Regions from separate parts of the Serratia sp. NCCP-200 genome, predicted to be linked through region 1. Evidence: riboswitches for the same ligand, from Rfam matches in the RefSeq annotation. Region 1 holds a riboswitch; the other holds the start of a gene.
The links. A riboswitch is a leader RNA that binds a small molecule or an ion and turns the genes downstream of it on or off. The one in region 1 is predicted to bind manganese.

Region 1 (3,411 bases):
CCGGCCAGATTTAGTGAACAGCTTAGTGATGTCCCGCACTCGGTGATTAGCCGGGCTAAAAAGCTGATCCAGAGCAGCGTCGTGGTGCAATTGAGCAAAGGCAGCGGGGCGCAAGCCACTCCGTCTGCTCGCTTACCGATGTGTGACGTGCGGTTTTTCTCCCGTAGCAGCTTGGCACATGCGCGCTGTGACTGTATTCAGGAGACGATTTGCGAGCATATTGTGATGGCCGTCTGGGGGTTTGAGCAGGCCGAACTCAGCCAGCCGGATTTTGAGCAGTTAACGCTGCAAATCCGCTTGCCCAACGTCGAACAGGCGCAGGCAAACGCCTTATTTGACCAGCCAGAGGCGGTGCTATTACAAACGTCGTTGGATAAATTGCTGCTCAAACTGTGGTCGGACGGCAGCAGCCAGCCAGAGAGGGCCATCAAACCGCTGATGGCGGAAGTGAGTCGCCATGCCCAGCAGCTTCAGTGGCGCTGGATTAGCGAAAGCCTGGCAGATATTCAGCAAGGGATGGCCGATCAGCATAATCGTTCAAGCCGCTATCATCCGGTCGAATTCTTGCAGCGCATCAGCGGGCTTTCCGCCCGGTTAGTCGCGGCCAGGTGCATGGACCAACAGGCGCAGCAGCAAAGCTTACCACGCCTTCCAGCGGCTGAAATTCTTGGCCTGGGCGTCAAAGGTGAGATCCAACTGGAACATCTGAAACTGGTATCACTCGGCGCGCGTTATTGGGCCGACGAACAGCAGGAAGGGGTGGATCTGATCTACACCGACCCGGACTCCCAGGCGCTGATGGTGATCGAACGCCAGTGGCCTAAAAATAGCCATCCACAAGGCGTGGCGACGCCGATAGGCAGCCGCAGGATTGCCGGCCACCCGGTAAAAAAACTGGCAGCCTGCCAGGTGATCACCAATGCTGCCAAGCGCCGGGCAAACGGGGCGTTAGACATTGCCAGCGGTAAGCAATATACCAGCGTGTTGCCGCTCTCTGCCCGTGCGTGGGGGCTGTTGGGGGAACCGCTCAGGCAGTCTGATGCCGCAGCGCTGAAACGTCATCTCCAGCTGGCATTGCCAGATTTTGTACGTCCCAGACAGCCGATCGAACAGCTGCATATCTTACCGGTTAGCGAGGTGCTCGACTGGTGCTGGGACCCGGCATTACAGTGCTTGCAGATTGATATCTTAAGCGGAGAGGATCGTGATGATAATTTTGTGACGGTGTCACTAAATTACGATAGTGCCGCCCCTCAGGCTATAGAGGTATTGGCCAGGGCAATGCTCACGCCAGCAACTCCGCCACGGTTGATTTCAGGCAAGGTGAAGATCGAGTCAGGCAAGCTGTTTATCGAGCCGCTGGCCGTAGCCAGTGACACCCAGATATTCTCGCTGTGTGCCGATGAGGCTGAACCTTTCCCGATGGAGCGCCAGGCCGATCTGCAACAGCGTTCAGGTATGCAGCAAGCGTTGGCAGACACCGAAACGTTGCTGGCTCAGTGGCTACAGCAGGGGATCCGGCATCTTGGGGGGCGTGGAATTGAACGGGTGGAAATGTTGGCCGAGGCGCTAAATGGCTATGGCCTGATGCAGCTGTCTGCAGGGTTAAACGAGTTACCCGAGCGTATTCGCTCTAATAACCACACAGAATTAGTCCACCGGTTGATGACGATTTATCAAACGCTGCGCCTGGTGAAAGACCGGCAGAGTAATTGACTTTGACAGTGCCATGACAGTTCGACTAAGCTTGCCCCACTCATTTGGGGAGTAGCCTTCCTTCATCATGAAGGAGGATGTGTCAACATACTCAGCAAGTTGCTGTGGCACATCCGTCGAGCAGATTGGCGAGACCATAGGGGTAATATTTCTTTTGGATTGGACGAGGAATATTACACCATGGTTTACAACGTCCAGTCGGTATTTCCATCATGACCCTTTTTTCTGTTTTATTCTCAAATTACCTCAGCAAAAAACCGGGCAAATTGAGGGCTAAAGGATGACACTGTCATTTTTCCAGCTCGCGATATCCTTAATCATCATATTGATTGCCTCTGAAATTTTCACCAATGCCCTGGAACACCTTGGCGAAAGGTTGAAGATCTCTGAAGGGGTAACCGGTTCGCTTTTTGCCGCTATTGGCACCGCCTTGCCTGAAACCATGGTACCCATTTTGGCTCTGGTTGCCGGCACGTCGGCGGCTAATGTTAACGAAGAGATTGGCGTGGGGGCGATATTGGGCGCGCCGCTGATGCTGTCTACGCTGTCTGTCTTTTTGATGGCGCTGGCTGTGGTAAGACGGCGGGGTATTAACGGGGCAATCACCCCAGAGCCCACCGGGTTTATACGAGATACGCATTTCTTCCTGCTGGCTTTTGTGTTAGCCGCAATCGCCTTGTTCATTCCTGTAGAGATGAAAGTCGCCAGGATGGGCGTCAGCGTGTTGTTGGTCTTGCTTTATGTCACCTACATTGTAAAAACCTTACACGCGTCGAAAAAATTAGTGGCTGAAGGCAATGGAACCGCAGCAGATAACGTCATGTTCTTATCCCGAGTGGGATTGCCCACCACGCTATTCACCATCATCCTGCAAACTTTAATTGGTTTGGGCGTATTGGTGGCGGGGGCTTTAGGTTTTATAGACGGCGTTGCCGCAGTATCGGAAAAGCTTGGCATCTCTGTGTTGTTACTGTCATTGATTATCATTCCTATAGCGACCGAATTGCCAGAGAAGGTGAACAGCATTCTATGGATTCGCAAAGGGAAGGATACTCTGGCATTAGGCAATATTACCGGCGCCATGGTTTTCCAAGGCACCATATTACCCGCCATCGGGATATTATTGACGCCATGGCAACCCCGGCATGAAGTGCTGATCGGGGTGTTTATTACGCTTTCATCGGCATTTTGGCTGTGGATCAACGCCAGAAACAAAAATCTGAAAGTGTGGATGCTATTTATTAATGGGGCTTTCTATTTCGCTTATATTATCGCCTCAATCTCATTTAGCGGCTAAATAATTACCATCCCTGCATCCGATGTAGGTCAAAGCGATAACCCTGCTCACTCCCCCACGGAACTGATTGCTCACAGACCTTGACCTTCCCCTTGTGGGAAGGTTTAAGCTTTTTGTTACCGAAACTTCCCAGGAGTAGAACCATGGCTTCCGTTTTCGTCCCATCAGGTTCCAATCAAGCGGCTCGTCTGAGCCTGCCGGTCGAAGGAATGACCTGTGCATCGTGCGTTGGCCGTGTCGAACGCGCTTTAAAAGCCGTTCCTGGCGTGCAAACAGCTACGGTCAATCTTGCCACCGAGCGGGCAGATGTCACCTTTAGCGGCGTGGCCGATCTACAAGCGACCGTTAGTGCTATCGAGAGTGCCGGTTACGCCGTCCGTGAAGAGACTACCGAACTG
Region 2 (3,411 bases), on a different contig from region 1:
CGGCCTGTTTGTCATGGGGGCCCTGGTTAACAAGTGGACGCACGTGAATATCCCGCTGGTGGTGTCAAAAATTACCGACCAGACCGGGCAAACCCACGTCACCACGGTACAAACCATCCTTGACCAGTTGATGCCTGGCTTGGTACCGCTACTGCTGACCTTCGGCTGTATGTGGCTGCTGCGCAAGAAGGTCAACGCGCTGTGGATCATCATCGGCTTCTTCGCCATCGGTATCTTCGGTTACTGGATTGGTCTGTTAGGTCTGTAATAGCAATTGATAGCCGGGGGGCAACCCCCGGTTTTTTTATTTATGGAGTGGTGAGATGTCGCTGACCGATGGCGTAATACTGATTTTTATTCTGCTGATGCTGGCGTATGCGCTGTATGACGAGCTCGGCATGAACCTGCTGAAAGGAAAAACGCTGTTAAAGGTGCAGCTCAAGCGGGGTAACCGCCTGGACTGCCTGATCTTCGTCGGTCTGATCGCCATCCTGATCTACCGCAACCTGGTCGAGCAGGGAGCGCCGATAACTACCTACCTGTTAATTTCCCTGGCGTTGATGGCGGTATATATCTCCTATATCCGCAAGCCCAAAATGTTGTTTAAAACTACGGGCTTCTTCTATGCAAATGCGTTTATTGACTATCGACGCATCAAAGCCATGAATTTATCCGAAGACGGCATTCTGGTTATCGATTTAGAACAGCGCCGGTTATTAATCCAGGTTACGCATCTGGATGACCTGGAAAAAATCTATCATTTTTTCCTTGAAAATAAATGAGTTAAAACCACCCCGCCCCATCCTGATTAATTAACAGTGCTTTTTTTGGGTAATTAATCAGCATGGATGGTGTTTTTCCTGCTTATTATTTCCACACCATTGATGCATCTACCGCCATTATTACTCTCACCAAGCTGGTTAATGAAAATAAGTCTCAATTTCACCCAATGCCTCGGTGAAATTAAACGTTGTCCGCAGCAAAAATATTATGGTATGGTTGCGCCGTCATTGGGGAGTAGCCGGTTTCTGGGGGAGTTTTAACCAGAAACGCCCGTATCAACATACTCGTTTCGTCAGCGAAACGTGGTGCGGGCAGCCAGGTAGGTTGGCGAGACCATAGGCACGTAACTCCGTCGTATGGTTGGGGGTGGGTTACGTGTATATGGAGCCACCCGGCCGAGACTATTTCAATGAACCTTTCCGCAACTCTTATCCTGGCTTTTGGCATGTCTATGGACGCGTTTGCCGCGTCGATCGGCAAAGGTGCCACTCTGCATCAACCGCGTTTTCGCGAAGCTATCCGTACCGGTCTGATCTTTGGCATCATTGAAGCCATTACCCCGCTTATCGGCTGGGGCATCGGGCTGTTTGCCAGCCAATACATCATGGAATGGGACCACTGGGTCGCCTTTAGCCTGCTGTTTATCCTTGGCGCACGCATGATCGTTGAAGGGGTGAAAAACAAGCCGGAAGAAGAGAAAGTCAATCGTCATGGCTTCTGGGTGCTGGTTGCTACGGCCATTGCCACCAGTCTGGATGCGATGGCAATCGGTGTGGGTCTGGCATTCCTGCAGGTTAATATCCTGCATACCGCGATGGCGATAGGTATGGCGACCATGATCATGGCGACGCTGGGGATGATGGTTGGCCGGTTTATCGGCCCGCTGCTGGGCAAGCGCGCAGAAATTCTTGGCGGCGTGGTGTTGATCGGGATTGGCTTTAATATCCTGCTGGAGCACTTGGGCTACCTGGCTTAATCCTTGGCAGAGAAGAAGACTCCCTCACCCTAACCCTCTCCCCAAGGAGAGGGAACCGATCGAATTCGTTGATCTTTCTGCGTAATACCTTAACTTTCTTGCTTTTACTCCCTACTTTCCGAAGCTACACGGGCCAATTACCTACTCCGGGCAGCTCCCTCACCTTGAATAAGGTGGGTGTTCGAGTTGCTCAGGTGATCTCTTTACCTCCAAAAAGGCAGGGGCTATCAGCTCCCTCTCCCTGTGGGAGAGGGTTGGGGTGAGGGGCAATCCGGCGGTACAAACGGATGGCGAAATCCGTCTCGCAGGCAAAGGTAGCCATGTCGAGCAAACCTTGCTGCACCTCCGGCGAAGCGCGCCAGGCAAACGGCGTCATCTGCAACAGATTGGCAGCCTGCTCACCCGGCAGCGCAATCGGATAAGCCAATGGCTCGGCCAATTCACAGCTGAAGCCCTCAAGCTGCTCATCATGCTCCGCATGCAATTGAACCTCCTGATAAACCTGCTGTTTTAGCTGATAAAGGTGCCGCGGCCCCGGTGACACCGTCACAACCACCCCACCCGGCTTGACGACCCGCGCCAATTCCTCGGCTTTACAGGGGGCATAGATACGTAACACAGCATCGAGCGACGCGTCGGCAAACGGTAGGCGATGGCTGGAAGCTACACAGAAAGAGACCGCCGGGTAGCGTTTGGCTGCCGAGCGAATAGCCACCTTGGCAACATCCAGGCCATATACCGCTACGGTCCGTTCCTGAGACAAGCTTGCAGCCACTGCGGCCGTGTAATAGCCTTCACCACAGCCAATATCCAGCAGTGCCTGTGGCTCAATAGGCAAAGTGCTGGCTAACAGTTCAGCCACCCGCTGTTGCAACGGCTGGTAGTAGCCGCCGTCAAGAAATGCGCGGCGGGCCTGCATCATCTCGGCACTGTCACCCGGCTGTTTAGAACGCTTGTGTTGCACCGGCATTAAGTTGACGTACCCTTCTTTGGCACGGTCGAATTGATGGTTATTTTCGCAACGCCACTGTTGGTTTGCGAAATCAAGCGGTTGGAAGCACAGGGGGCACTGATAAGACATGGATGAGATCCCAGAGAGAGATGGCGCGGGTAGTCTAAAGAAGGCTGGTGTACGATGCAAGGCGGATGCCCATCTGCCACTAGCCAAGTAATCCAAAAGCTGGCTACACTGGATATCTCCTCTCAGCCACAGGCAAAAACGTTCTATGACCGACTATTCCCCGCTGCTCAGCGGCGTTCCTGGCATCGCTCATGGCTTTGGCAATAAAGGTGCCCTGCTGCCAACGCCGTTACAGCCCTTTCGCAATACGCTGCCTGAGAAAAAACAGGTACACGGTACTCGCATAGTCGATATCCATCAGGCGGGCCAGCAATGCGGTGAGGCCGATGGCTTCTTTACCCGTGAGCCAGGGATCCTGATCAGCGTATTAACCGCAGACTGCCTGCCGGTGATTTTCAGCCGTAAAGACGGTAGCGCCATTGCTGCGGTACATGCGGGCTGGCGCGGCCTGCTGGATGGCATTCTGGAGCAGATGGCCAAACGTATCGGCCAGGATGACGATACCGCCAACTGGGTGGCCTCCATCGGCCCCGCTGCGGGCGCTTGCTGCTATCAGGTTAACCAGGAGTTG

Region 2: it holds a riboswitch for manganese, as region 1 does, so the genes downstream of both, mntP (manganese efflux pump MntP) here and AC6HVW_RS12755 (sodium:calcium antiporter) in region 1, are expected to answer to the same signal.

What each region holds. Positions count from the first base shown of each region.
Region 1 is NZ_BAAKUJ010000003.1:559,766-563,176, reverse strand. It holds gene AC6HVW_RS12760 (YehQ family protein) at 1-1,716, shown strand, start outside; yybP-ykoY riboswitch at 1,750-1,877, shown strand; gene AC6HVW_RS12755 (sodium:calcium antiporter) at 1,997-3,013, shown strand; gene AC6HVW_RS12750 (heavy metal translocating P-type ATPase) at 3,157-3,411, shown strand, end outside.
Region 2 is NZ_BAAKUJ010000001.1:1,045,381-1,048,791, reverse strand. It holds gene AC6HVW_RS04890 (PTS mannose transporter subunit IID) at 1-268, shown strand, start outside; gene AC6HVW_RS04885 (DUF986 family protein) at 324-782, shown strand; yybP-ykoY riboswitch at 1,001-1,182, shown strand; gene mntP (manganese efflux pump MntP) at 1,193-1,759, shown strand; gene rlmA (23S rRNA (guanine(745)-N(1))-methyltransferase) at 1,950-2,840, opposite strand; gene pgeF (peptidoglycan editing factor PgeF) at 2,986-3,411, shown strand, end outside.